One region of the Oceaniserpentilla sp. 4NH20-0058 genome, then DNA from elsewhere that is predicted to be linked to it. Evidence: predicted binding sites of a transcription regulator. Region 1 holds the regulator's gene; each other region holds the start of a gene.

What was found. The regulator PhoB, encoded in region 1, activates phosphate uptake and scavenging genes when phosphate is short. The targets are predictions, from matches to a motif close to TGTCATANNNNTGTCANA.
Region 2: a site for PhoB is predicted at 2,681-2,698, ahead of ABWV45_RS05430 (Na/Pi symporter). Genes of this name have one in related genera too.
Region 3: a site for PhoB is predicted at 8,350-8,367, ahead of ABWV45_RS08100 (sigma-54 dependent transcriptional regulator). Genes of this name have one in related genera too.

Annotation. Positions count from the first base shown of each region.
Region 1 is NZ_BAABWE010000004.1:2,210-12,288, forward strand. Features, by position in the region: gene ABWV45_RS06640 (hypothetical protein) at 514-1,326, shown strand; gene ABWV45_RS06645 (response regulator) at 1,393-2,277, shown strand; gene phoR (phosphate regulon sensor histidine kinase PhoR) at 2,274-3,581, opposite strand; gene phoB (phosphate regulon transcriptional regulator PhoB) at 3,615-4,313, opposite strand; gene ubiA (4-hydroxybenzoate octaprenyltransferase) at 4,419-5,288, opposite strand; gene ABWV45_RS06665 (chorismate--pyruvate lyase family protein) at 5,325-5,858, opposite strand; gene ABWV45_RS06670 (rubredoxin) at 6,022-6,198, shown strand; gene ABWV45_RS06675 (FAD-dependent oxidoreductase) at 6,431-7,573, shown strand; gene ABWV45_RS06680 (HU family DNA-binding protein) at 7,603-7,878, shown strand; gene ABWV45_RS06685 (helicase) at 8,021-8,389, shown strand; gene ABWV45_RS06690 (dicarboxylate/amino acid:cation symporter) at 8,394-9,701, shown strand; gene ABWV45_RS06695 (hypothetical protein) at 9,703-10,079, shown strand, end outside.
Region 2 is NZ_BAABWE010000003.1:33,795-43,873, reverse strand. Features, by position in the region: gene glpK (glycerol kinase GlpK) at 1-553, shown strand, start outside; gene ABWV45_RS05440 (GGDEF domain-containing protein) at 609-1,682, shown strand; gene ABWV45_RS05435 (hypothetical protein) at 1,729-2,616, opposite strand; gene ABWV45_RS05430 (Na/Pi symporter) at 2,886-4,043, shown strand; gene ABWV45_RS05425 (hypothetical protein) at 4,056-4,316, shown strand; gene ABWV45_RS05420 (hypothetical protein) at 4,381-5,016, opposite strand; gene bcp (thioredoxin-dependent thiol peroxidase) at 5,156-5,623, opposite strand; gene yfaE (class I ribonucleotide reductase maintenance protein YfaE) at 5,659-6,120, opposite strand; gene nrdB (class Ia ribonucleoside-diphosphate reductase subunit beta) at 6,143-7,273, opposite strand; gene nrdA (class 1a ribonucleoside-diphosphate reductase subunit alpha) at 7,381-9,651, opposite strand.
Region 3 is NZ_BAABWE010000005.1:14,513-24,591, forward strand. Features, by position in the region: gene ABWV45_RS08050 (GNAT family N-acetyltransferase) at 1-89, opposite strand, end outside; gene ABWV45_RS08055 (hypothetical protein) at 148-735, opposite strand; gene ABWV45_RS08060 (HDOD domain-containing protein) at 798-1,625, opposite strand; gene ygfZ (CAF17-like 4Fe-4S cluster assembly/insertion protein YgfZ) at 1,665-2,660, opposite strand; gene ABWV45_RS08070 (FAD assembly factor SdhE) at 2,804-3,088, shown strand; gene ABWV45_RS08075 (hypothetical protein) at 3,135-3,542, shown strand; gene tmpT (thiopurine S-methyltransferase) at 3,532-4,197, shown strand; gene ABWV45_RS08085 (CvfB family protein) at 4,212-5,048, shown strand; gene ABWV45_RS08090 (methyltransferase domain-containing protein) at 5,455-7,545, opposite strand; gene fliS (flagellar export chaperone FliS) at 7,804-8,253, shown strand; gene ABWV45_RS08100 (sigma-54 dependent transcriptional regulator) at 8,615-10,079, shown strand, end outside.

The DNA of each region.
Region 1 (10,079 bases):
TTCATCCTGAAGGGGCTGTAGCATAAACAAAATTCTTCCCCGAATTTTATTTGTTTGCTAATCGATAATCCGTTCGATTGTATTTCTTTTTAAAAAAGGGTGAAGTTAAAGTGACAGGAAATAATCTATCCTAGATATTTCCTGCCAAAGCACCCTAGGTCCACCTTCCAATAGCGGTCTGTCAGTCCTTTGTCACACTTCCGTGTTAACAGGTAAATCCGTTACCTTCATCCTTTATGTTCATCCTGAACACGATCTAATTTACCAAAAATACAAATTTTGTCTGATGCTAAAAAGTAATAAAAAGGCACGTAAGTACATGATTTAGCGAGAGACCTAGTTTTTATAGGGGTTCTAGAAGGCCTAGATAAAGTGAACGGTTATTTCCCTTATCATATTCACTTGATATCTCACAGGTCTTGTAGGATATCTCTTACAAGGAGGGGTGGCATAAGCTTACTAAGGTTAAACGGATGAATAGGACTACACTTAAAGAAAAATAATAGATGCCTTATGTATACATTTATTCACCCAAATCATGTGCCATTTTTAAAACAACTTAGGTTGGTTTTTAATGGAATAGATGATCTTAATGACCCATTTATTGAAAACAAGCGAGTTCACCGTCCGGTTAGTCAGCAGCCTCTAAGTGATAGTGAATTCAGTGCGGCCATGGGCAAAAATTATGAATCCCTAGAGCCACATATTAAATCCATGGTGACGTTTGAATATTATTTAGAACAAGCAAGCCAAAATCGAGCGCAAATCGAGCAGCAATTAAACCAACAGGCGCTTGCCAGCCAAGTACAATCAAGTGTTGCTGTAAAAGCCGTATATGAAAAAGTGGGTTTTATTCGTTTATTTGACAATATTCATCAACAAGGATTGTGGGAGTCGGTTGGCTGTCAGCACCAGTGCATCGCTATTAAATTAGACCCTAGCCATGAATATTTCTCACACACCAGCTTTAATCAAAAGCCGCAGATATTTGAAGCCCTTGAATATGATGACTCACGCCCAGCAGCCCCCTGCAAGGAGAACCCATTCCCTGCGTTATTCAGACGGCCAGAGCACTTTGCCTATGAACGAGAAAGGCGCCTTGTGCGGCCAGTCTCAGCCTTAGATCAAAACAAAGAAGGGGTTGTATATAGCCGATTACCAAAAGGGGTCATAAAGGGAATATATCTAGGATTAGGCTGCGCCCCCAGCGTGATAGATACTATGCATTCATTAGTAACCCATGATTTACAGTTTAGAGGCGTAGGGCTTAAGCAGTTAGGGGTCAGCGAGACCCATTTAAGGCTGGTGGCAACCACCATCAAATAGCTATAGCGCCATGTTAGCGCTTAATCGTGTGCTAGGCTGATACTAAGGGTTTTATTGGGAGTGGCCATGAAGGCGCTGAATATATTAGTGGTAGATGATGCCACCTTCATCAGGGATCTGGTTAAAAAAGCCGTACGCGCCCAATTTCCAAATGCTCAAGTCGATGAAGCGGCAGATGGCCTTAAAGCACAAGCTAAAATGAAGTCTGGCACCTATCACGTTCTGCTATGTGACTGGGAAATGCCCAATATGAGCGGCCTTGAACTTTTACAGTGGATGCGTACCGAAGAGCGTTACGAAAAAGTCCCCTTTTTAATGATCACCAGCCGCTCAGAAAAGAGTCATATTGTTAAGGCGGTGGAAGCCGGGGTCAGTGATTATATTGGCAAACCATTTAGCAATGAGCAGCTTGGTACTAAATTAGCCAGATTAATCTACAAGTTTTATAAAGTTCGCCCATTACAGACCGCAAGACAGGCTCAGCAAGGCAGTGATAATGCTAGTTTGTTAACTGGCGGTGCAACACCAAAGCCAAAAGCCGCACCGAAGGCAGAAGGAACCGCCAGTTTATTAGCAGGCGCTGCGCCTTCGGCTCAGTTAGTTTCAAGTGCAAAAAAACCGAAAAAAGCCGCCAATAGAACCATGGCCTTGGCCCATGTGCGTACCGCAGATGGCCAAGAGCTAAGGTGCATTGTTAAAGACATTAATCTCAATGAAATGTTGCTGGTGGTTAAGCGCGAGCAAGGGGTGCCTAGGCTATTTGATCAAGTGGTGGTGGATATTGTCAGCAAAGAAGAAGACATAGTAGCGCGAGTGAATTGCTTTGTGTGTGCGGTCATCTCACCCGATAAACGTATCGATGCTGAGATGTTTAATATGCAGGTACGATACGAAGATGAGGACCCGGAAAAACTCGCGGCACTGTCTAAATTTGTAGCAAAAGTCCGTTAGCCGTTAATGACTTTTGCATTGGTCACTTTTCTAGAGGCAGGAAAGTGACAGGTAAAACAGCTTCCCTTACCCAATACACTACTGATATGCAGATGGCCATCGTGTCTTAACAGGGTGTGTTTCACAATGGCCAAACCTAAGCCTGTGCCCCCTGTATCGCTGTGACGACTAGGGTCAGCGCGATAAAAACGTTCAGTTAGTCTTGGAATGTGTTTATGGTCGATACCTAAACCATTGTCTTTTACTTCAAGGTGCAGACCTGTGGTGTCTTGCCACCATTTCACGTTTATTTCGCCACTAGCTGGGGTGTATTTCACCGCATTAAATATTAAATTACCAAAAGCACTGGATAGCTCAGTATCGGTACCGATTAAGCTTACATCTTCGCATTCGAGCAAAATGTTATGTTGTTTGTCGCCGCTTAGGGATTTTGCATCGGCTACTAATGCTGATAGTAAATTAGGTATGTTTACCTGAGTTTGATCCGGTGCATTACTGGTTTCTAAACGACTTAGCACTAATAAATCGTTGATTAAATTCTGCATGCGCTGACTTTGCTCATGCATTTGAGTGAGTGCTCGGCCCCAGCGGGCGGGTAGTGTCTCTTTGTATTCAATAAAGGTTTCTAAATAGCCAGATATGACGGTCAAAGGGGTGCGTAATTCATGGCTGGCATTGGCTACAAAGTCTTGGCGCATGGCCTCAAGTTGATGCAGGTGAGAAATGTCGCGACACACAATCAAGCGATCTTTACGGCCAAACAAGGTGATGTGAAATTGCAGTACTGCGTCATGGTTAATGGGGCTGGCCATTTCTAAAGGGGATTCATAGTGGGCCTTTTCAAAGTACGCTTTGAAATCAGGATTACGAACTAAATTGGTAATAGGTTGGCCTATGTCTTTGCTATTTTGCAAACCTAATAGGGCATTGGCAGCTTGATTCCACCACTCTAAATTACCATGGCTATCTACCATCAAAACCCCGTCTTTCAAGGCTGATGTGCTATCTTGAACCCGTTTAAGCATGGCTTTTAATTTGTTTTTAGACTTTTGATGGCGATGCTGTAGACGATACACATCATCAAAAATACTGCCCCATAACCCGTGACTGGTTGGGGGTTCATCTGCGCCGCGAGAAGTGAGCCACTGTTGAAGCTTATACAGCTGGTGTAAGTGCCATGTTAGGTACACAGCAAGGGTTAGCATGATGGCAAGTGTCAGCTTGTTGAAAAGCCAGCCAACGACAAACGCCAAGGCTAGGCTGAAAATTAAACGACGAATAGCTGAGCGCCAGTCATGCTTCATATAAGTACAACACCAAACAAATACAAATGAACGTTAAGAGGCCTTGGTAGAAAAACGATAGCCTGTACCACGAACGGTTTGGATTAAATGTTCAAATTCGTTACCTAAAGCTTTACGTAAGCGACGAATATGCACATCTACCGTGCGTTCTTCAACGTAAACATTACCACCCCAGACTTGGTCCAGCAATTGAGTTCGGCTATAAGCACGCTCTTGGTGGGTCATGAAAAACTGTAAAAGGCGATATTCAGTAGGGCCAATGTCCAGTGGTGCCTCGTTTGCACTAACACGGTGGCAAACAGGGTCTAAAATTAAACCTTCAACTGAGATTGGGTCTTCCATACCTTGTGGGGTACTGCGACGCAATACCGCTTTTAGGCGTGCCACTAACTCACGAGGTGAAAACGGCTTGGTGATGTAATCATCCGCACCGGCTTCTAGGCCCAAGATTTTATTATCTTCTTCGCCTTTGGCGGTTAGCATAATAATAGGGGTTTCGTTGGTGCGATCATCGCGCTTTAGGCGGCGGGCAAATTCTAAGCCGCTGGTACCTGGTAGCATCCAATCAAGTAGAACCATTTCTGGACTTTCATCGACGATAATACTGTATGCGTCTTGCGTGTTACTGGCTTCTAGGCACTCGTAACCGGCCATCTCTAAGGCCACGGCAATCATTTCGCGGATGGACGCTTCGTCATCTACGATGAGGATTTTTTTTCCCTGCTGCTTCATAGAGGTTGCTCTAAATTTCTAAATAATGACAAGCATATTACACAACGTAAGTATGACAGATATGTGACATAGCATAAGATGCATATCAATTAAGGCCGTAAGTTTTTATAAATAGTGTAAAAATAAGCCCGCAAACAAGGTGGCACCGACCCAATGATTGTGTAAAAACGCTTTAAAACACAAATCCCGATCTCGGTTTTTAGTTAAAAATTGATGGTAGACAAAAATACCGGCACTGATGGCAATGGCTAGATACAAAGGCCAAGTGGCGGCAATTTTAGAAGCGATCATTAACCAGCTAATTAGGGTGAATACCTGCAATACGCCAATCATCATGTTGTCGGCTTCGCCGAATAAAATAGCGGTACTTTTCACTCCAATTTTTAAGTCATCATCACGGTCTACCATGGCATATTGAGTGTCGTAAACCACAGTCCAAGTGACGGTGGCGGTATAAATCAGCCACACCACGTCGGGTAATGCATTCTGTTCAGCAGCAAACGCCATTGGCACTGCCCAAGCGAAGGCGGCACCCAGCACCACTTGTGGTAAGTGGGTGTAGCGTTTCATAAAGGGATAACAAAAAGCTAATGCTAAGCCCCCAAACGACAGATACAGGGTAAATTCATTGGTAAACAATACCAAGATGAAAGCACTGGAGCATAAGCCGGCAAAGAGGCCTAATGCTTGTTTTTCTGAAATGACTTTTTGGGCAAGAGGACGATGCTGAGTGCGTTTAACGTGGCCATCTAGGTGACGGTCGGCATAGTCGTTAATAACGCAACCTGCACTGCGCATGACAATCACACCTAAAATAAAAATCACCACATTGCTAATGCTTGGTCGCCCTTCGGCTGCAATCCACAACGCCCATAGGGTTGGCCACAACAGTAAATAAATACCAATGGGCTTATCCAAGCGCATGAGTTGAATATAAAACGGCAATTTAGGAAAGCGATCAGATAACCAATTCATTGTTGTACCACGTGTCGAAGTGGTGCCATTCTAACCTTAAACAGCTTTAACCTGTAGCAGGCTTGGCAGAAAGTACTCACAAACCAATAAGGGTTTGTGGTTCACATAAAATACGGAGCGTCTGGCCCATACGGGCTTTCCGTTTAAAAAGCCCCGTTTGATTTCAATGGGGCCGCGGCGCATATTTTTATGGGTAAATAAAAACTCACCTAACGGTTTTTGTTTGAGCGTGAGTAATTGGCGTTCATGGCCGGTTAATGTGCGTCTTGGGATAATGCTACGGGCAAAAATCTGTGGCTGCTGATCAATGAACAAGGCAACCTCACGTATATAGGCGTCTTGTCTTGAATTCATATGCAAGGCATTACTTTCAGAAAGCGTTGGGCTTGCAAAGCGGCGGTCAATCAAGGACAAACTGAAACGCCCCGGAGCCAGCTCTTTAAGATTTTGCGTAAGAGAACCTGCATCTAATAACCAATGACGCCAAGGGCCACTTACCACGCTATGAGGAATTGGAGAAAGGCCAATCCAAGGTTGTAACGCAAATTGAGGTGAAAGGGCTAACTGCATGCTGATGCCTTAAACAATATCCGCCGCACAATGGCCCAAACCCCATTGGAAATCAAGTTGCAAGGGACGGCACTGTGTGAATTTAGCTTAATAAGCATTGGATTAATTGTGTCGTTCGTCAGTTTTGGGTAAGGTTCGGCCCTTAAAAAGTTGGGAGGCTATCATGGCTCAAGATTATAAAAAGTGGCAATGTATTGTATGTGGTTGGATTTACGATGAAGCTGAAGGTTGCCCAGATGAAGGCCTAGAGGCGGGAACCCGTTGGGATGATATTCCTGAAGATTGGTTGTGCCCAGATTGCGGTGTTGGCAAAGATGATTTCGAGATGATCGAAATTTAAAATCCAAAGAAGCTACTTTACTTAACCTAGCTTTGTTAAAAAGAGTCTTGTAGTCGTTATGTATTAGTTATACACGCCTTCTATTGGACTCTTTTTGCCGGGCTAGATTATCGTCAGTCACGCTTCAAGCGACACTTCTAACTCGATAAACTGTATTATGGCTGGATAAATATTTGAGCGTTTTTCGTCTCACATCCAGCATTTTGCGTAATGAGATAATAAAGGCATCTTTATGACAGCTCCTCTTGTGATCATCGGAACCGGTTTAGCTGGTTATAACTTGGTAAAAGAATTTCGCAAAGCGGATGCCGAGCGTGCAGTGGTGATGATTACCGCTGATGATGGTCGTCAGTACTCTAAACCCATGTTAAGTACTGGTTTTAGTAAGGGCAAAAATGCCGATGGTTTAGCCATGAATGATGCGGGCGCCATGGCGGAACAGCTTAAGTGTGAGATTCGTACACATCAAACCATTACTGCGATTAACCCTGCGCAAAAGCAAGTAATGCTGGGGAATGAAGCTTTAGAATACAGTGACCTTGTGTTGACCCTAGGTGCAGAACCGTTTCAATTGCCAATTGATGGCGCTGAGTATTTGTATCACGTGAATGACCTGATGGATTATCAGCAATTTCATGCCGCCGTACAGGGCAAAAATCGTGTCTTAGTTCTCGGTGCTGGTCTTGTGGGCTGCGAATACGCACATGACTTAGGCAGTGCAGGTTATGAGGTGGATTTAGTTGCACCAGATGCTCAACCGTTATCGCGCTTATTGCCTCAGCCATGTGGCGAAGCGTTAATACCTGCTCTTGAGCAGCTAGGGGTGACGTTACATCTGGAAAAAGCGGTGACCTCGGTCGAAAAGCAAGGGGATCAGTATGCTGCTAATTTATCGGATGGCACTCAATTAACCGCCGATGTTATTTTAAGCGCAGTGGGTTTAAAGCCCCGTGTCGCGTTAGCTCAGTCAGCTGCATTAGAGGTGAATCGTGCAATCGTAGTAGATAGACACCTGCAAACTAGCGATGGAAATATTTATGCATTAGGTGACTGTGCTGAAGTGGATGGTTTGAATTTGCTTTATGTGTTGCCGTTGATGAATAGCGCTCGGGCCTTGGCTAAAACTCTAGCGGGTACACCCACTAAAGTAGTATATCCAGTGATGCCTGTTATGGTGAAAACCCCAACCTTGCCAATCGTAACCTGCCCTGCGGCGGAAAACGTCCAAGGTGAGTGGGAAATTCATGGTCAATCGCCACATTTTAAAGCACTTTTTAAGGACACAAGTGGTAATTTGCTTGGTTATGCCTTGACCGGTGACTGTGTTGCTGAAAAGATGGCTATGAACAAGAAACTGCCGGCTATGCTGGCGTAATAACAACAATAAGAAAGTCGGAACGTATTATGCGTAAACCTGAATTAGCTGCTTTTGTGGCAGACCAAGCGGACATCAGTAAAGATAAAGCCGCTGAAATCATTACTATTATTACTGACCAAATTACTGAGTCTCTACGTAAGAATGACCCTGTTAGCCTAGTGGGTTTTGGTAGCTTCGTGCAAAAACATCGTGCAGAGCGCCAAGGCAAAAACCCTCAAACCGGTGAAGCAATTACCATTAAAGCCAGTAACTCAGTTGGTTTTAAGCCGGGTAAAGCTCTTAAAGATGCGGTAAACAGCTAAACGCCCTCTTGCCCCGGCCTTGCTTCAAGTAGGGCCGAGCAATCCTTCCTTGATTGAAGCTTCCGATGACCATGGTATGATGCCGCGGCGCCTTTGTGCGCGTTACATTCTTATACTCATAAATTATTAATACGTGGCTCTCATGTTTAAGTTTAAATTCTTACTTTGGGTTATTGCCCAGTTATTGAAAAAGTCAGCGAAAAAAAATCCAGCCTGTGCGGAATATATTAAAGGTAAGGATTTAGTGTTTCAGATTCAAACTCAAAGTGGCAGTGGTCGTCACTACACGGTAAAAGATGGTAAGGTGAAATCTTCTTCGGGTTTAACTGAAGAACCTACATTTACTTTAACGTTCAAAGACCCTCAAGTGGCTATGAACATCTTAACCGCTAAAGATAAAAAAGCCTTTATGCTGGGTATTCAAAATAAAGACTTAGTAATCAGTGGTAATTTTGCTGAAGTGATGTGGTTCCAAGGGTTAACCAAATTTTTAAAACCAGGCAAAAAGTAATGCTATGAAACAGGCTCACGGGTTAACACAACAAATTCTCATGGCCATGGTGGCTGCAATCATATTAGGGGCGCTTGCTCAGTGGATGACTGGCCTGTCAACTTGGCTTGATACTGTCATTAATGAGTGGCTGGTGGGTGGCCTGTTTTTTATAGTGGGTAAAATATTTGTTGCTACCTTGAAGGTGTTAGTGGTGCCTTTGGTACTGGTGTCTCTGGTATGTGGTGCGGCTAGTTTAGGTTCAGGAAAACAGCTTGGACGCTTAGGTGGAAAAACCGTGGGTTTATATTTGTTTACCACGGCGGTAGCCATATCCATTGCCATGTTATTTGCTTTGCTATTTGAACCCGGCGTGGGTGCAAACCTAACCGCGCAAACCTCGGTGAACGTGAATCAGGCCAGCTCATTTGCACAGGTGATGATCGATATTTTCCCAAGCAATCCAATTTCCGCCATGGCTGAAGGTAAAATGCTGCAAATTATAGTTTTTGCATTGTTGTTAGGTATGGCGATTAATCATAGTGGTGAAGCCGGACAGCGCCTAAGACATAACTTTGAAGATTGGAACACGGTGATCTTAAAGCTGGTTACCATGTTAATGAAGCTTGCCCCTTATGGGGTATTTGCCTTGTTATTTACCTTATTTGCGAAGCAAGGTATTGGAGCTATTGCTGAATTATCCGTGTACTTTTTCACGGTTGTATTGGTATTGGCGATTCAAGCTTTGATTATTTATCCCTCGTTATTAGTTTCACTTTCACGATTAAGCCCAGTTACGTTTTTAAAGAAAATGCGCAATGTACAGTTATTTGCGTTTAGTACCTCTTCAAGTAATGCCACTTTGCCTGTCACTATGCGTACCGCGGAGCAACGTTTAGGTGTGGATAACAAGGTAGCATCATTTTGCTTGCCTCTTGGGGCCACATTAAACATGGATGGTACTGCCATCATGCAAGGAGTGGCGACTGTATTCATTGCACAGGCCTATGGCATTGATTTATCTGCTATGGATTTCCTTACTGTGATCGCCACAGCTACGCTTGCCTCTATTGGTACGGCGGGCGTACCCGGTGTGGGCTTGGTGATGCTCTCCATGGTACTGACTCAAGTGGGTTTACCAGTAGAAGGCATTGCGTTAATTATCGGTGTGGATCGTTTATTAGATATGATGCGTACAGCGGTGAATGTTACTGGTGATGCAACGGTTTCTTGTATTGTAGCGAAATCAGAAAAACAATTAGATGAGTCTGTGTTTAATGATCCTATCGCAGGGTTAGTTGAAGACGATGTGGATGCAGTAAAAGGTCATTAATATGCGTGGGTTGAGTGCGGTTTTATTGTGTTGTTTGTCCAGTTCGTTGTGGGCTGGCGTGGCGATGGAAAAACTAGAGTCTTTTTCGACACTGTTATCACCGTCTTGGAAAACCCTAAAACCCGCCTGTATGATGGCGCTTGAGCCAAACATTCAATCGCAGCTTAGCGCTAGAATAAATTTTTTAGACGGCAAACTCATCGCCAGTGATCTACTGCAAACACTGCAGCCATATGCTCAAGACAGTTCTGTGGCTTGGCAGTCTCCCTTGTGGGCGCAACAAAAAGTACTAGAAACTAACGCGTTAGCCCCTGAAAACCGTGAGCCATTTCGGGAATACTTTTTTAAGTTACAAGCCCAAACCCCAAATAAAGAGCG
Region 2 (10,079 bases), on a different contig from region 1:
TCAATGGATTCGAGACTGTTTAAAATTAATTGATCATGCCAGTGAGACTCTTGACATGGCTCAATCTGTGGGTGCGAATAACCATGTTTACTTGGTGCCAGCGTTCACAGGATTAGGGGCACCTTATTGGGACCCAAATGCTCGTGGCGCTATCATGGGGTTAACGCGAGATACAGGTATTGCAGAGATTGTCACCGCTGGCTTACAGAGTGTGTGTTATCAAACTCGCGATTTATTAGAAGCCATGAAAAAAGACCAAGCTATGCCTGCTCGTTTGCGCGTTGATGGTGGCATGGTGGTGAATGATTGGGTTGTCCAGTTCTTATCTGACATTCTTGATCTGACAATAGAGCGGCCAGCCGTAACTGAGACCACAGCATTAGGTGCTGCGTTCTTAGCAGGTATTTGTGCTGGCATTTATAAGGATATGGATGAAGTAAGTCAGCTTTGGCAAAAGCAAGCTCAGTTTTCTCCGCTAATGAATGACGATGAGAGAAGCGTCCTTTATAACGGTTGGTTAGATACGGTATCAAGAGTGCGCACAAGTGAGTAAGATGACCCACCAATAAAAATAACAGGGTGAATTTCGCCTCTTTCAAGGAATTAGAATGTTGCAGTCCCAAAAGCAGGCCTTGCGTCTTAGGCGGTCTGTTTTATCAAATCTTGGTGTGTTGTCACTCTTACTTACTTGCCTGCTTGCATCGCATTTTGGTTATTTTGTCCTGTCTCATAGTCTTGTTCTTATTTTTACTTTCGTAATGTGGATAGGCCACGGCCTATTTGTGTTGATTATTGCTTGTCACGTTAACCTTAGATTCAAAGATGCCAGTTTGACTTTGCAACAAATGACTTGGGTGACACTGTGGATCAGTGTGTTAATGGCCAACATTGACGGCATTCGTCCATTGATGATGATGGGTTATTTATTAGTTATGTCGTTTGGTGCATTTAAGTTATCCATTCGTGGTTTTTATGGGTTCAGTTTTTTTATTTTAGCGTGTTATTTGTTTTCTCATTTTTGGGTTTATCAAACCCGCCCAGAAACATTGGACTTTTATGAAGAGTGTTTTTTGTTTTTGGGTTTTGGTTTTACGCTATGTGGTTTTTTACTCATGGGGAATGAATTCAGTACGTTGCGGCAAAGTCTCAATGATCGCCACAGGGAATTAAAAGGGGCGGTTTCACGCATAGAAGAGCTTGCCATTACGGATGAATTAACAGGTTTATATAACCGTCGATACTTGATGCAGGTGTTGAATCAACAAAAAGCTCTGGCTAATCGGAGTCACTACCAGTTTGTGGTGTGTTATATCGATTTAGATCACTTTAAAAAAGTGAATGATCAGTATGGGCATGCATTTGGGGATAAAGTGCTTTCTGCTTTTGCAGGTTTAATTCGTAGCTCTCTTCGAGAGGTGGATGTCGGGGCTCGCTTAGGAGGCGAAGAATTTGTATTAGTGCTGGCGGATACGCAATTAGAGAATGCCCTAGGTGCGTGTAAAAGAATGGCCAATAAATGGCGTGCTATGCACTTTGCCGAGGCTTCAGGACTTGAGTTCTCTTTTTCGGCTGGTATTGTCCAATATACTCCCCATGAATCTATAGAGTCAACGTTAGAGCTAGCCGATAGTTTGTTATATAAAGCGAAGAATAACGGTCGAGATCGAATTGAAATTCAATAGAATGGCCATCGAGCGAAGCTAGAGTTTGAATTCATTCATTCATTAATTAAAAATAACGCCGTAAAGAGACTCCCATGCTGTATTGCAAATAACCTAGTGCATCGTGTTCGACAAACTCTGGGTTTAACTGGGTTTGCATGAGTATGTTGTATTGTAAATGAGTGCTGGGAACCACATACCAGTAAGGGCTTAGATAATACCGATAATGCCAATGTAGTTGGATGCCAAACTTATAAACAGTGCTTTCTAAACTTGAAAGAGCTCTGTGGTTGGTGACTCGATTACTAAAACCTGAGTCCAATTGAGCCAGTGTTAGGCGCCATTGAAAATTCAGACCTTTATCGTCTTTTATGCGTCCAATAGTAAAACCAAATCCAGAGAAATAACCATCAAAAATATTCGCATTTGTATTGCTCAGTGTGCTTTTTGCTGGGGTAGCTTCTTGCGTATAAAATAGGCCCGCCGTATTGATTGGCCCTTCTTCTTTTAGACTCTCATACCAGTAAATATGACTTGTTTGAGTATCACGATTACTGGTTATTACATCTCCTTGGGTGATTGAGCTGGCAGCACCTGACTCATTGAGGTAAATATTGTTGCTTGAAATTTCGCCACTGAACTCACTTTTACTCCAATCAAATTGAAACCAAAACCCTTGATGTAGATGGCTTTGATAGATATTTATGTGTGCATCAATAGATAAGGATTGGGCACTGTATAGCACATCGAATCTTGGGCCTCGTGCCATCCAGCCTGCTGGCTTGAAGCGCTGAGCTTGTAAGTTTGCCTCAGCGCCATAGGCTAGTTGCTCTGAGGTTATATTTTGCCCCATGTAGTTGTGCTGCTGATTCAAATTGGCGCTATAAAGCCCCGCGTACTCTGCAGCACACGGAAAAGCCAATAAATTCAACATGAGAAGTGATAAGAGCCTCATGATAATGCTATCGACCGAGAACGACTTTTCTTCAATTTAGTCCCATCTGATAACACTGTATATATGTCATAAAACGGTCTTTCTAGTTAGGTTTGGTTGTATTGTGTACAGTTGGCTTTGCTAAGGCAGATTTTTTGTGCGAGCCCTCTAAATTTTATAGGTGTCTGAGGCGTTTTTTTTATCTTTAATATCAATTTCTCAGTCTTTAGAACTGTACTAATAGGATGGCAGTGTTAAACTTGCGCGAAATTTTTCCATAGGGTTCTAGCATGACTGAAACTGCTGAACAAATGACCTCGAAAACACAAAACCGCTTTTTAAGTTGGTTGATTCTATTGGCGGGTGTTTACGCCATATTACTGTCTGTAGGCATGGTAGGCTCCGGCTTTAAATGGGCTTCTGGTGGCTCCGAAGGGGCTCGAGAGCTTTTTGAATTTGCGACCAATCCTTTCCTCGCGCTTCTAATTGGTACATTAGCTACGGCTCTTGTGCAAAGTTCCAGTACCGTTACATCAGTGATTGTTGGTCTGGTAGCGGGTGGCTTACCAATCTCGATTGCTATTCCAATGATCATGGGTGCCAATATCGGTACGACCATTACTAATACTTTGGTAAGTTTAGGACACGTTCGCAAAAAGTCTGAATTCCGCAGAGCTTTTGCTGCTGCTACAGTTCATGACTTTTTTAACTTAATGTGTGTCGCTATTTTCTTACCACTGGAGATTATGTTTGGCTGGTTAGAAAAGGCCAGTTCATGGTTGTCTACTCACCTGATTAATGCTGACTCCATGAGCATGAAAGGGCTTAACTTCATTAAACCGATCACCAAGCCGGTTATTGGTGAAGTGAAGTCATGGTTAGGTGTAATGCCTGAGAAGTTTGCAGCTATCGCGTTAATCGCCATTGGTGTTATTTTGATCTTTATCTCTATAACCGTTATTGGCCGTGTACTTAAAGGTTTGATGGTAGGCCGCGCAAAAGCAATTTTACATGGTGCTATTGGCCGTGGGCCTGTTTCTGGCATTGCCAGTGGTGCGGTGGTGACAGTTTTAGTTCAGTCGTCTTCAACTACAACAAGTTTAATGATTCCTTTGGTGGGTTCAGGAGTGTTCAAGCCAAAAGACATTTACCCATTTACTCTTGGAGCTAATGTGGGTACGACTATTACCGCCTTATTAGCATCAACTGCGCTTTCTGGCCCTGGTGCTGTGGTTGGTTTGCAAATCGCCATCGTACATTTGTTGTATAATCTATCAGGAGTGTTGTTAATTTATGGCACACCGTTCCTACGGAATATACCATTACAAGCCGCCGAGCGTTTAGCAGAAGTAGCAACGCAGCGCCATTCATTAGCCGCATTGTATGTCTTGAGTGTATTCTTTTTGATACCAGGGCTTTGCGTGTTTATTATGTCGAGCTGGGGCTAAGGAGAGATAGTTATGGGTAAGAAGCGAATTACGGAACTGCAAAATCAGGTCAAGGAAGCAAAAAGCGCTCTTGCTGACCTAGAAAAGAAAGCGAATAAAAAGCTTTTAAAAGCTCAGCATAAGGTGGTTGAAGACCTAGAAAATATGATCGACGAGGAAACTTTGCGTCGTGAAAGTTTAATTGAATTAAGCGAAGAAGCTTGGCAAGAAGCCAAAGAGCTGATGGACGGCATGATTCAAAAAGTAAAAAATGTCGTGAAGTCTAAAGACTAACGATATGAGCTAAAACCCCTAATCATGTAAATGGTTAGGGGTTTTTTTATGCTTGTATGTTTATTTATAAGCTTAAAAACCAGCTTTGGTTATCAGGGTGTTTAAAGCAACTTTGAGCCGTTAACGCTTTAACATTTGGGTCGGTTAAATAGAATTGGATTTGCTGTTTAAGCTGCTGCACTAAGCTGTCATAACTGAAGCTTAAAAAGTTTTCACCATCATAAAATTGAACTTCAAATGACGGACTTAAAGCAACCCCTTGGTATGTTAGCTGTTTGCTTAAATTTTGACTGACGTTACGAAAGGCGAATTCTTTTAAAATAAAAGGGATGCAACTATGCATGCTTAATGACCAAGCTTCTCCATAAAACTCAGGGTCAATGGATTTTGCCTTATTGATAAACTCACTCATGCAGTGGTCAGTGCGTTTTAGGTATTTAGGTATATTACTGGGTATCGCATATTGGTATTGAATGTCGTAACTGGCATCCGGATTTTGCGAGGTATTTCCGTTGGCGACTAACTCATTATCCAGTATGACTTTATAGCTTTTTGGCCATACCTTGTCTTTATCAAGGTATATGCGAATCTTATGGACTTTATTTAGCCCTAATTGGCAGCGAGCAATGTTTTCAGCCAAGGTGACGTTTAGAAATTCGGCAAATCGGTCGAAATGATACTCTAATTTTGTATTAGCCATACTTCCTCCTGAAATGGGGATTCTTATTGTTAAGCGTTATAATTAATAAGCTGTTTATAATAAGAACTACTCTGTGAGTACTCTTTTAATAAGTATAGACAGAGTAGCGTATCAAGCTTGGCTAGGTTAAGCCTTTAATCTACTGGCCTTGTAAATAGGCGATAACATCATCATGGTGGGTTTTGGTTTTGAATTTGTCCATGATATGAACAAGCTTGCCTTTTTCATCAATAATGAAGGTGATGCGGTGGATACCATCAAACTCACGTCCCATGAACTTCTTAGGGCCCCATACGCCGTATTTATCGGCAATTGAATGGTCTTCATCAGACAATAGGGTGAAATTCAGGGCATCACGTTCTTTGAATTTTAATAGGCGTGCAGGAGCGTCGGGACTAATCCCTAGGGTAACCACATTTAGTTTATCTAATTCTTTTTTACTGTCGCGAAGGCTGCAAGCTTGTGTGGTGCAACCCGGTGTCATGGCTTTTGGGTAAAAATACAATACAACAGTTTTGCCGCGATAATCTTTAAGTGCAACCTTATTGCCATTCTCATCAAGGGTTGAGAAAGCAGGTGCAACTTTACCTATGGTAGGGCGAATCATGGGTATTCCTTATGACGTTATGTGTAAAAGGGAGGTTAGCCTTTTAATTTCAATGTGATGGGGGTTTTAGGCACACAGCAGCAAGGTAGGATTTCACCTTCGTTGATCCACGCCATGGGCTCTTGTAGGTACGCAACTTCCCCTTCGATTAAATCAGTACGGCAGCCGCCACAATAGCCTTCTCGGCATTGATAAGGTAGTTGAACCCCTTGAGCTTCAAGGCTTTCAAGTAAATTGCTGGCAAAATGAAATTGTAATGGTTGCTCTATGCCTTCAACCAAAACAGGGTATTGAGGTTTTTCAAGGCCCTGAATTTCCAGTTGTTGTTCTTCTTGTGGTGCCTCAGGGTTATCAAGCGGTAGGTATAGCTCAGGTTGGGCGATATCTGGTTCACTAGAACTAGGTACCACAGGACTTTCAAGTTGAAAGTCCTTGTGGGAATGGGCGTCATCTTCAAGATGAAAGCCGCTATCGATATCGTCCTTTTTTTGTCTCATTGCCAGCATAACTTATAGGGCTTTACAGTTCGATGTCACTGAAGTCTTCCAGTGATAATTCGCTATCAATAGCGCCTACTAGGTAAGAGCTGATCTCAGCTTCTTGTGGCGCAACTTGAACATTGTCGCTCACTAACCAAGCGTTAATCCATGGTAGTGGATTTTGTTTGGTTGGGAAGATCGTTTCTAGGCCAATAGCGGTTAGGCGCTGGTTACAGATATATTCAACGTACTGGCAAAGGATGTCTTTATTTAGTCCAATCATGCTGCCATCTTTAAATAAATATTCAGCCCATTCTTTTTCTTGCTCTGCGGCTTCACGGAAAATGCCAATCACGTCTTCGCGGCATTCTTTAGTGATTTCACCCATTTCAGGGTCATCTTTACCCATGGCCCAAATTTGCAGCATGTGTTGAGTGCCAGTTAGGTGAAGGGCTTCGTCACGGGCAATCAATTTAATAATTTTTGCGTTGCCTTCCATTTTAGCTCGTTCAGCAAAGGCAAAGCTGCAAGCAAAACTGACATAAAAGCGAATGGCTTCTAATACGTTGACAGAGGCCATGGTCAAATACAGTTTACGTTTCAAGTCACGTAGGCTGATTTCAATAGTTTTACCATTGATGATGTGAGTGCCTTCACCTAGGTTTTGATAGTACGTGACACCTTCAATTAAATCGTCGTAGTATTTGGTGACACTTTCAGCGCGTTTGGTTATGTATTCATTGGATACAATGTCATCAAATACGGCAGCAGGGTCACTAATAACGTTACGAATAATATGGGTGTATGAGCGGCTGTGAATGGTTTCACTAAATGACCAAGTTTCGATCCATGTCTCTAGTTCTGGTAAAGAAACTATTGGCAGTAACGCCACGTTAGGGGAACGCCCTTGAATACTGTCTAATAAGGTTTGGTATTTTAGATTGCTCAAAAAAATGTGTTTTTCGTGCTCTGGCAAGTTCGCAAAATCTTTGCGGTCAGTGGATAGGTCAACTTCTTCAGGGCGCCAAAAGAAAGACAATTGCTTTTCGATAAGCTGCTCAAAGATTTTGTACTTTTGTGTATCGTAACGAGATACGTTGACGTTCTCGCCAAAAAACATCGGCTGGCTAAAGGTATCGAATGTTTTACGGTTGAATGTTTGGTAAGCCATGTTTCACACTTTTTTATAAAAACAACAAATTTAGTCTTGCTGAAGGGCTAATTTAAATAAGCCCTATAGATTTAAATGCCAAAAAGCCCTAATGGGCTTTTGGGGTTTTAAATTTTACAAGCACCGCCGGCACAATCGTCTTCTATATCTTGCTGAGAGTCATCGGCACCGTCACGAGTATTATGGTAATACAAGGTTTTAAGCCCTAACTTATAGCTAGAAAGTAGATCTTTTAGCAATACTTTCATAGGCACCTTACCAGCTTCAAACTTCGATGGGTCGTAGTTGGTGTTGGCTGAAATGGCTTGGTCTACGAATTTCTGCATAACACCAACTAGTTGCAAGTAACCATCGTTGTTTGGCCATTGCCAAAGCAGCTCATAGTTGCCTTTAATCTTTTCATATTCAGGCACAACTTGCTTTAGGATGCCGTCTTTTGAGGCTTTCACGCTGATATAACCCCGTGGAGGCTCAATGCCATTGGTGGCGTTACTGATTTGTGATGACGTTTCTGATGGCATTAGTGCGGTTAGGGTTGAGTTACGTAAGCCGTGAGTTTTAATCTCACTACGTAATGCTTCCCAGTCGTAGCGAAGCTCTTCTTTACAAACTGCGTCTAACTCTTTTTTATAGGTATCAATTGGTAAGATACCTTTTGAGTAAGTGGTTTCGTTGAACTTCTCACAGGCTCCTACTTCTTGTGCTAATTTATTCGACGCTTTAAGTAGGTAGTACTGAATAGCTTCAAATGTTTGGTGGGTTAAACCCAGTGCACTACCGTCACTGTATTTCACACCGTTTTTAGCCAAATAGTAGGCATAGTTGATCACGCCTACGCCAAGTGTGCGACGGCTCATACTAGAGGTTTCAGCCGCTGGCATTGGGTAGTCTTGGTAACTTAATAGGTTATCAAGGGCACGTACAATGATGTCTGCTAACTCTTCAAGTTCATCTAGGTTTTCTAGAGCGCCAAGGTTAAATGCCGCAAGGGTGCAAAGGGCAATTTCACCTTCTGGATCGTTGATTTCTTTAAGTGGTTTAGTTGGTAGTGCAATTTCCAAGCAAAGATTTGATTGGCGAATTGGTGCAACTGTTGAATCAAATGGGCTGTGAGTATTACAGTGATCCACGTTTTGAATGTAAATACGGCCTGTACTGGCACGTTCTTGCATTAATACTGAAAACAATTCAGCGGCTTTAATGGTTTGTTTGCGAATATGCGGATCGTTTTCGTATTTTAAATACAGCTCTTCAAATTTAGCTTGGTCTTCAAAGAAGGCATCGTATAAACCCGGTACGTCAGAAGGGCTAAATAATGTAATGTTTCCGCCTTTGATTAAACGTTCATACATGACCTTGTTTAATTGCACGCCGTAATCTAGGTGGCGAACACGGTTTTCTTCAACCCCACGGTTGTTTTTGAGTACTAATAAAGATTCAACTTCCATGTGCCAAATTGGGTAGAACAAAGTTGCAGCGCCACCACGTACACCGCCTTGAGAACAGCTTTTAACTGCCGTTTGGAAATGCTTATAAAAAGGAATACAGCCAGTGTGAAATGCTTCACCACCACGGATTGGGCTGCCAAGGGCACGAATACGCCCAGCATTAATTCCGATACCTGCACGTTGAGAAACGTATTTTACAATGGCACCGGCTGCTGCGTTGATGGAATCTAGGCTGTCAGCGGTTTCAATTAACACACATGAACTGAATTGACGGGTCGGAGTACGCACGCCAGCCATAATCGGTGTTGGTAATGACAGTTTAAACGTAGATACAGCATCATAGAAACGACGAATGTAATCCATACGGTTGGATTTATCATATTTTGAAAATAAACATGCGCCGATTAATGCATATAGGAATTGAGGGCTTTCATATACCTCACCTGTAACACGGTTTTGAACTAGGTATTTACCTTCAAGCTGCTTAACCGCTGCGTAGGCAAAATTTAAGTCACGGCTGTGATCAATAAAGCTGTCCATTTCTTGGAATTCAGCTTCTGAGTAATCTTCAAGTAAATGGCGGTCATAACGCTCGCCATCAACCAAGCGGGCAACTTGGTCGTAAAGGGCAGGCGGTTCAAACTGACCATATGCTTTTTTACGTAAATGGAAAATATTCAAGCGCGCAGCCATGTATTGATAGTCTGGCGTATTTTCTGAAATCAAGTCAGCAGCTGACTTAATCAGAGTTTCGTGAATGTCAGAAGTAGAAATACCGTCTGTTAATTGAATTTGTGCACGCAGTTCAACCTCAGAAACTGAGACATTGCTCAATCCCTCTGCTGCCCATGTCACTACCTTGTGGATTTTATCTAAATCTAAAGGAGCACGATTTCCGTCCCGTTTTGTCACATGAAGTGTGCTGTTCATTTTTGACCCTTGCCCATTAAAAAGTCACCAGCCCTTGGGTTAGGGGTGGTTTTATAAACGTGAGTTGTGTAAATAACCGAATGAATTTGGTTGTCTCTTAATCACTTTGTTCTGTTTTTAAGTACTGTGATTAAATAGTAAGCAAGCAATACGGCTCAATTTCGGAGTAAGCACAGCATATTGCGGTTAAGGATTAGAATCAACCCCATATATAGTGTTTTGAGGTTGCGTGACTTGTGGATAAGTTGTGAGTAATCGGTGTGTAAAAGGTGGGTAAATAGTTAGAGTTAGTATCTGCTAACGGTACAATAATGAGACATACTCAGTATTCGCTTGTTAAAAGTCAAATGATCTATGGGGAATGATTTAATGAAAATAGACTTAAGATAAGGCGCAATACCGAATAAGGGTCTAAATTAATGTATATT
Region 3 (10,079 bases), on a different contig from region 1:
TGAGTTCGATAAAACTGATTTACAGGGCGAAAGTTTTCTCCCTGCCATAAAGAAAATTGGAAATCAGTTGATTGTTCAACCAGTGTCATAGCTTGGCCGTCGTTTAGGTATCGAGGCCATTGTAAGTAAATTTAGTACACTCTGGAATTAAAAGTTCATTTCAAGATATCTAAGGTCTTCATGTTTTTCTTCTTGAATTCCGCGCAGGTCTTGAATCATCTTTTTAATTTCTTTGTTTCGTTCAAATAGCAATTTATATTGATTACTGTAATCCTCTTGCCATACTCGGCTGCCCTTAATCATACGGGATAAACTAACGAGGCCGTTGCGTGTGACGGCTAATTGTTTGTCGATGGCTTGGCTTTGGGTGTCGAGAATTTGTAGTGCTTGGCTTAACTCCCCTTTGGCACTGTCAAGGTCAAGGGTGGTTACTTGTGATGTTAAACGGTTGTGCCGTTGCGTGAGTGTTTTCACGTTTTCTATAATCACAGCTTGCTGCTCTGAAATTTCAGAGGTTTTGATTAATGTGTCTTTAAATAGGGTTTCCACTGCGCTTAGGCGAGAGTTGGTGATCAGAAGCCCAGTAACCAGTGTGCTAATCAGGCCCAATGTTAGACTAACCTTTAAAACCATTAAAAATGTGGAGCTTTTATAAAAAGGCCCAGTACTTACAGCATCCTCGTCATCTTCGGCGTTTGGATCGCGATCAATCAGTCGTTCATTTTTTTCAGCCATGATGATTCCCTGTCAGTGTGACTGATTAAAGTATAGACGAAAAAAACGACTTGATGGGGGCGTTATTCTAGCAGGCTACTTATGTCTTCGCTCAGGTCAATGGCCTCTGCAATATCCATATCTGGGGATAATCCTACACGATCAAAAGCATGAATCGTGCTCCAATCGAGTTTGGCGTAGGGGTGATCGGTATTGGCGTGGCATTGTAAAACGGCCACGGTGACTAGGTCAGCATAATCCGCTTGTTCTATTTCACGGTCAAATTTAAGATATTGACTGGGAACATTCAAAATATCCTTAGGAAAGTGCCACGCTTTAAGGATGTGTGTGCCAATGACAGGGTGCAGTTTCTCCACGAGCTTATCTAATGCAAAGCCATCATTGAGCAAGGCGCTATTGTCTTCAGCGTATTTTAATACGGGTAGCGCCCCTATCTTATGAATTAAGCCTGCTAATAAGGCTTCTTCTGCATGAAGCTTGGTGTAATGGCTGGCTAATACGTGGCAAATGGAGGCTACCTCCGTACTTTGCTGCCAGATACTGCGCATACGTTTGTCGACCACATCGCTGGTGGCTTGGAATAGCTGTTCCATAGCTAACCCCATGGCGAGGTTGGATGTGAAGTTGATGCCTAGACGGCTAACGGCCGTCACAAGGTCAGTGACTTCGGATGGGGTTCTGATCAACGAACTGTTGGAGACTTTGATAATTCTAGCGGTCAGTGCGGCGTCTTTTATAATGAGATCAGCTAGCTGTGGAATGTTTGACTCTATGTCTTCTGCTAAGTCTCGCACTTTTAAACACACTTCCGGCAAGCTAGGCAGTACCAATGTGTCGTCTTTGATTTGTTGAATTAAGTCTTTAGCGACTGTTTCAAGTAAGCTTGCCATGGGCTGTCCTTGTTTAGGTGCCAGCCTAGTTTATAAGGCCTATTCGGGCTGGGCATCGATTACATCATAAGGTAAGGATAGCAGCTCTTGAGCAATGCCTTGGTTGTCCCCTAGGTAAAGTTTGGAAGATGATATTTCAGGTAATACTTTATCTTCTAGCACCACAAGTGCGTATTGCTGTTCGCTAGTTATAGTGGCATTTACCACCATTCCCACAGGGCTGTTTTTACCTTCAATAAATGCGTGGTCGCCGGCAGTTACGGTTGAACTTGGGTCAATGGAAAGTCGATACATGTGGCGCTTTAGCTTCCCAAGGTATTGCATACGAGCCACAATTTCTTGGCCTGTATAGCAGCCCTTATTAAAGCTGATGCCGTTATTTTGGTTAAGATTGATCATTTGAGGAATGAATTCGTCACTGGTTTTATCTGTAATATAACCAATACCATGATGAATTAAGTTCTGATTCCATAGTTTATTATTTGATAGTGTGCACTTACTTAAAAGGGGCTCTATGGTCTGCTTAGCCTGTTCTGCCTTCAAAAATAATTGAAAGCCTGCACCGTGGGGCAGTTTAACTAAAAAACCGCCATCTATCTGGGATTGTTCAAAATCTGAATGAGGGCAAGCCCCAAGCACGCTGCTTAATAACTGTTCAGATTGAGGGCCACTTAGACCTGCTAAAACATAATCTGTCGTCATCATTTTGCATTTAAAAAAGACCATGTACTTTTTCAAATGCTCTTGGGTTATTTGGGCTAGGCTGGCATGTAAAGCCATAAGGTATTGGTCTTGTCCTTGTTGATGTAGCTGAAAGCTACTGACCATACGCCCCTTGGCGTTACAACAGGCTCCGTTACGATATTGGCTGGAGGTGATATCGGTTAAATTACAGGTAAACTGACCTTGCATGAATTTGTGGCTATCTGGGCCCGATACCGACAATACGGTTTGATCTTCAATAGGGTGCAACATGCATTCTAGGGGAGAACTAGCACTGGGAAACGATGCAATATCAGACCAAAAAGATGACATGGGAAACTCCTAACCAATAGTCCGACTATTTTACTCGGGTTTACGGAATAGGGAAATCCCTGATTAAGAGAGTTTATCCCATTCTGAGTGGGTCAGTGGTATACTGCGCGGCAAATTTTATCCAGATTGATGTAGAGGTGCGTGTGTCTGAAGATCGCTCACAAATGACAGCTGAAGATTTAGCCATAGAAAAGAAACGCCTATGGTGGCATAGCCGTCGTGGCATGTTAGAGCTGGATGTTTTGCTATTACCATTCCTTGAAGAAGTCTACAGTGACTTAAGCGAAGAAGATCAAGCCAAATATCGCAGGTTACTTGATTGCGAAGACCCAGATCTATTTAAGTGGTTTATGCAGAATGGTCGCCCAGAAGATGAAGATCATGGCTACATGGTTGATATGATTATTAACCGTGTACGCGCCAAATAAATTTTCAATACGCAGATCTGCACTTTTAGTGCAGGTTCACTATGTTGTGCATATTTTGCTGTTATCAGCGAGTGCGCACAGTATGTTTGTGGTGGGCATTAAAGCAATAATATGGATTGCGCCTGTATTGCTTATACAGTGGTACTTCTTGATTCATTTGCGTCTAGGCCAATTTTTATTTTGTAAGTCTCGCCAGTGGCGTTTTGAACACAAGCAAACCTCGTTGCTTGTGGATGATGAATGGCATGATGTCAAACTGATCAACGCTCAAGTGTATCAACATTGTGTGATACTCACATTCCAATATTTAATGGACAACAATCAAAGATGGCTGCCACTTATCCATTGGGATGTGATTGCTTTTGATGCGTGTGAAGGTGAGTCATTTAGACAATTAAGAGCAATGTTACGTACAACATTAGGGCGAGAAGAAAGGCAAAAAAATGGAAACTGAATTCTGGTTAAGCAAATGGCAAAAAAATGAGATTGGCTTTCACCTAGCTAAGCCTCATCCTTGGTTAGTTGAGTTCTGGCCAAGGTTTACCCAAGATTCAACGGCTAAAAATGTATTTATTCCATTATGCGGTAAAACCCTTGATATTGATTACTTGCTGCAAAAAGGTCATAACATAACAGCGAATGAATTAAGCGAAGATGCTATCAAAGCAATGTTTGAACGGATTCAGCTTTCGCCTAGTATTACCAAGTGGGCTGGCGGTTTATGTTATCAAGCCGAAAATATTACCGTGTATGTGGGTGATTTTTTCAAGTTAGATGAACGTCACATCCATGATATTGATGTGGTTTATGATCGCGCTGCGATTATTGCTCTGCCGCCTCTTATGCGCAAAGATTATAGTCAACATATTATGGCGTTAACACTGGGTGCCCAGCAGTGCGTGATCACATTGGATTATGATCAAGCACTTATGAGTGGCCCACCATTTTCGGTCACACAAATAGAGCTGGAACAACATTACGCCAATAACTATGACATTGAGCCAATTAAGCACAATGACATTATCGAGCACGAACCCAAATTTAAACAGAATGGCTTGCCTTATTTAATGCAAGGTCTGTATCGCTTAACGGCGAAATCACACCCTTAGTGAGTGAATGTATTATGTTAAATATCGGCCGTTTCAACCAATTAAACGTGTTACGCCAATTGCCTCGTGGCTTACAATTAGACGGTGGAAAGTACGGTGAAATCTTACTACCTAAGCAATACCTAACCGACGAAATGGAGGTGGGTAGCTCGGTGAATGTATTTATTTATCGTGATAGCGAAGACCGCTTAATTGCCACCACACAAACACCACTTGCCATGGTCGGCGATTTTGCTTACTTAAATGTTGTAGACGAAAGCCCTGTAGGGGCCTTCTTAGATATTGGATTGCAACGTGATATTTTAGTGCCATTTTCTGAACAAAATAATCGCTTAGAAAAAGGCCGCAAAGTATTGGTGCGCATTTATTTAGATGACTCTGAGCGTTTAACCGCATCAACCAAACTGGATACCTTTTTATACGATACTGATGAAACAAATGCCTATAAAACAGCAGAAGAAGTCAGCATAGTTGTTGGCCCTAAAACTGATTTGGGTATTAAAGTAATTGTAGATGGAACTTACTGGGGATTGATTTATCACTCGGATGTATTTCAGCCACTTAACCGTGGAGATAAACTGCAAGCTCATATTAAGCGTGTGCGCGAAGATCAAAAAATTGAAATTATTATTCAAAAGCCAGGTTTTGCCCGCGTAGAAGGCTTAGCTGGTGAGGTGTTGGAAGCATTGCAAGCAAAAGAAGGTTTTATTCCGTTAAGCGATAAAAGCGCACCTGACGACATTAAAAAAATGTTCAAGTGCAGTAAAAACAGTTTCAAGCAGGCCATAGGGACGCTATATAAACAAAGGCTGATTCGAATCGAAAAAGATGGCATTTACTTAGCTGAGTAAATTAACCATATAAAAAAACGCAAACCAAGGTTTGTGTTTTTTTATGTCTGAATAATTTGATTGCTTATAAACACTGCAGCTCAAACGTGGCTTGAAATTGGAAATTAGACTGGACTAAATGCCGTACGGCAAAAAATAAATCGAATGAATAACTGTTACCTAGCTCAATACATAGTTCATCGGCAATATCATCTAAATAGACTACTTTTTATTCGACACAGTGAATGCCGCCGAGATCAATGGCGAGTTTTCCGTTAATGAAAACCTATAAATCATCATTGCCAGGGAAATTAAAGCGGCCTCCAGCTTCATAAAAAAGCGAAAGATGATTGCAAAGTGGCTAGATATGGGGTCACCTAGATAACATCGCCTATTAATGACTTGAATAACAGCCCCATGAGTATCCTTATTCATGGGGCTTTTTAAGTGGCTTTAAAGCTAATTGAGGTTGGTACTGGCAATAAAATTGGTACATATTACTGAAGGTTTCTGGGTGTGATTTCTCGTAATCTTCCCATTGATCTAAATCGCAAAAGTTATAATTTTCACCAATAAAATCTTTAAAAGCTTGTTTAAGCATATTGTCTAAACTTGAAAATCCTAAAAATGTTAATTGATGATGGGAACATAGAGTTTTAATGGTTTTAGGCGTAAAGCCAACTTCAAATTCATGAAGCAATAAATCTACCACCCCACTCATACTATAAAAGTCATTTGACTCAGTGATTAAGTGTTTATTTTTGATTTTATTCTCTGAGAAAATGACATGACGTAAGATACGAATATCTTGCTCATTATTTTCAATGCCGCCATGTTTGTATTGATCCCTAATATCATAAACGGATTGACGCGCCCGCTGACTATATAAAGATAGCTTCATAAAGCCATTGGGTTTTAAATTCATTAGTAAGTTTTCAAGAGCACAATGATATTGTGGGATATGGTGTAATACCCCGGAACATTCAATAATATCAAATGCATTTTGTTGTTTTCCTAGTCGAGTTAAATCAGCTAAATAGAAATCGATATTATCGATACCAAACTCTGCGGATTTTTTATAAGCATAATCTAAACTAGTTTGACTAATATCGATAGCCGTAACATTGGCTTGATAAAAGTATTTGGCTACATTCAGTGCATGTCTTCCCGTGCCACAGCCTGCCACCAATATATCTAATGGTTGAGTTAATAATTTTTCAGGAATATTAATCCACGGAAATTCATGCTGAAGAGCACGTCCGTAATTGGTCATGTTTCTGTTGTCTAAACTTTGCCACCTAGGGTAGGGGAAGCGTTCATACTGCCCTTTTACTTTGTGGTGATCGACTGATGGCATTTTAGTCAATGATTTAAATTCATGTTGTTTTTCATAGAGTAAGCTGTCATGAGCAAGCTTAATTTCAAAACTAATAGCAGGCCAACTATCATCAGAAAAAGAAAATAAGGTTTTATATTGCCCTAATGAGTACCAAGATTCATACATAGAAAACAACATCAGTGCACCAGAAATATCAGTTGGCGTGCATCCTGATAATTCTAATGATTGGTCCACCATGTTTTTCAAAGCCAAAATCATAGAGCGTTCTGCTTCAGAATAAGGCAACAGGAACTCATTCTTAATCTGATATTGGCAGATGGCTTCACATAACGGAATGTATTGATTAATTAATCGACCTTTTTTACTTGCATGAGTCAAAAGTTCTTGTCGAATGGCAATGATTAATTTTTCAAGTAACTCATTTTTTATGATGGTTTTTCTGAGTGTATCTAATAATAAGGTGCAGCTTGCCATATCATTAAACGAGGCTGCGCTACCCTGATGATTCAGCTGAAATTTAAATATTAGTACGCTGCAACAAAGATGTGACAAATTATCTAAGTTGACGTCATCCCATGACAAGTAGGTAATGAGGTCTTGCTCAAGCTCTTTATCATAATAATCAGCCACTAAGCCTTTAGCGCTTTCTAATAATCGACTTTTTACCTGTATATCTTGAGTTTGCGTTTTTACAAGCTGGCGATAAAGCTGAAAAGCCTCAATCTGACGACCTTGTTCGGCAATGGTATAGGCTAAACTGACATCTGCTCGTGTTTGTTTAGGTGCAAGCTCAATCGCTTTTCTGAACGCCTTTTCAGCATATTCAAGGTCGTGCAATGCAAGGGCTACATGCCCTGCGCTATACCAATAGCCAGCATTTTCTGGCTCTAACACTAAAGCTTGTTTGATATATGCTTGTGCTAGCTCAAACTGACCTGATTCAAGCTCAATTCGGGTTAATAGGTTTAAGCACTCCGTCTCAGCGGAATAAAGTTCCAGTGCCTGTTTAATGATTGATCTGGCTTGTTGTAATGACTCTGAGCGAACAGGGTCCTCATGAGAAGACACAGAGTCATTAAATAAAACAAATGCTTGTTTTTTTAATTCAGATAATTGCTTAAGTGCGTGTTTGCTAATCTTCTGTAATGGTTTGTCAGAAGTCTGATTACTTAAAGCCATAGCTCAATCCTTTCGCTCCTAATTTAAAGCGATGAAAATGATGCTTAGCTACAAGCACAGCTTGTGCCATATATAAAATCACAATAAAATCAATAGCTTACGTTAATTTTAGGTTTTTTTTAGGCAAGTGATTGCCGCTTGATTTAAGGATGTCATCCGCTTTTTTAGTGGGGAGGAGGTAAAAACACACACAAACTAAATTTATTATTAAAGAAATTGAATGAGTAGCCGTTTACATAATAGAAGTAACCGGAGGCAATGAGTATGTATACAAAAGGCGCAAAGGAATACAGTCAAGTCAGTTTGCAAACGGAGGTCATGGAAGCAGACCCCCATAAATTGATTCAACTACTACTAGAAGGTGCTTTAACTCGATTATCCATGGCTAAAAACTATATCGAGAAAAAAGACTTTGCCGCAAAAAATGAAAAGATAGGTCGGGCCATAGATATCATCTGTGCGTTACAAGAATCCCTTGATCATGAGCGTGGTGGTGAAATCAGTGCAAACCTAGAAAGGTTATATGATTATATGTCTAGGCGCCTTTTTGAGGCTAATAGCAATAATGATGCAGAGATAATCAATGAAGTAATGGGGCTGTTGTCAGAAATAAAATCAGGCTGGGAAGGTATACGAGCCAGCTATGAAGATATTAAAGGTCAGGGGAAAATCGATACAAGCGTGCAAAGTAGTCATTTATCGGTTTAATTTTGTTTAGATGAATACAGCCAACTTAAAGGGTCTAATTAAGGCCCTTTTTTGATTTTATATAGATTCCCTCTAAGATTTTTTTTAAAAACTAATCGTTACACTTATATGACAGTTGAGTTTCTAGAAAAAAATTAATAAAAAGGGGTTTACAGGTGATAGAAATTTTGTCACAAATGAACTATGTCAATAAAGCAAAGAACATTTTGCTTTAATTGATTCAATAAAAAAAATAATAAGACTATTTTTCGTCATTTATTTGACCTAATCAAGCACATCGACTTTACTAGTACTAACTAGTCAAATTATCGACGATAAATCGGCTTTAAAATGATGAAAAAACTCAAGGAAAAGGTGCACCATGTGGCGAGAAATTAAAGTCCTGTTGGTGGATGATAACGAGCAACGTCAACATGACATGCGCGTTTTATTAGATTTTTTGGGCGAAGAATCATTTAGTAGTGCTACTGCAAATTGGCGAGAAGTCGTCGAGGGGAATGATGATCCTAGTCGTATAGTTGCCTTTTTAGTTGGTGACTCAAATAAAAAAACATTATCCAGTTTATTTAATGAAATAAATGAATGGGATAAGGGAATGCCAATCATTTACATCGGGGATCAAGATCTACCTTCAGAGCTTTCCGATGATGTTCGCAGAAGTATTATTTCGCAAGTTAAAACCCCACCAAGTTATAATAAATTATTAGATAGTTTGCATCGGGCGCAAATATACCGTGAACACTTTTCGCAAAACAGAGTGCGAGGAGAACGTCGCCCTGTTCAGCTATTTCGTTCACTTGTTGGAACAAGCCGCCAAATTCAATATGTCCGAGAACTCATGCATCAAGTGGCGGACAAAAGCGTCACCGTTTTAATTACAGGGGAAAGTGGAACAGGTAAAGAAGTTGTTGCGCGTAACCTTCATTATCACAGTACTCGTAGAGATGCGCCCTTTGTCCCTGTAAATTGTGGGGCTATTCCAAATGAATTAATTGAAAGTGAATTATTTGGTCATGAAAAAGGTGCATTTACAGGGGCCATTACATCACGAAGCGGTCGCTTTGAAATGGCGGAAGGTGGAACACTATTTTTAGATGAAATAGGCGACCTTCCTTTAAATATGCAGGTGAAATTATTACGTGTATTGCAAGAACGCACTTACGAAAGAGTGGGTGGAACAAAAACGTTGCATACCGATGTGCGAATCATAGCCGCCACCCATAAAGACTTAGATGCCATGGTGGCAGATGAGACTTTTCGCGAAGACTTGTATTATCGTTTAAATGTATTTCCAGTAGAAATGCCAGCATTGCGTGATCGCAGAGAAGATATTCCTCTATTACTTAATGAATTAATTTCGCGGATGGAAAATGAAAAACGCGGCTCTATTCGTTTTAATAGTGCTGCAATCATGTCCCTATGTCGACATGATTGGCATGGTAATGTTCGTGAGTTAGCGAACCTTGTTGAGCGGTTAGCTATCTTACATCCTTATGGTGTAATAGGGATTCCGGAATTACCGAAAAAATTCTGCCATGTAGATGACGGAGATGAAGATGAAAGCCGTATGCAAGAGCCTGTTATCTTACCAAGTGAGCCGGGCCTTGTTGGTTTAGATACACCTGCATTGCTACCGGTTAACGGAATAGATTTAAAAGATTACTTAACCAACCTAGAACGCTCCTTAATTCAGCAAGCATTAGATGATGCGTGCGGTGTAGTGGCGCGAGCAGCTGAAAAATTACGCATACGAAGAACGACTTTAGTCGAAAAGATGCGTAAATATGGCTTACAACGAAAAGAAAAAGAACACGCCGAAGAACTTG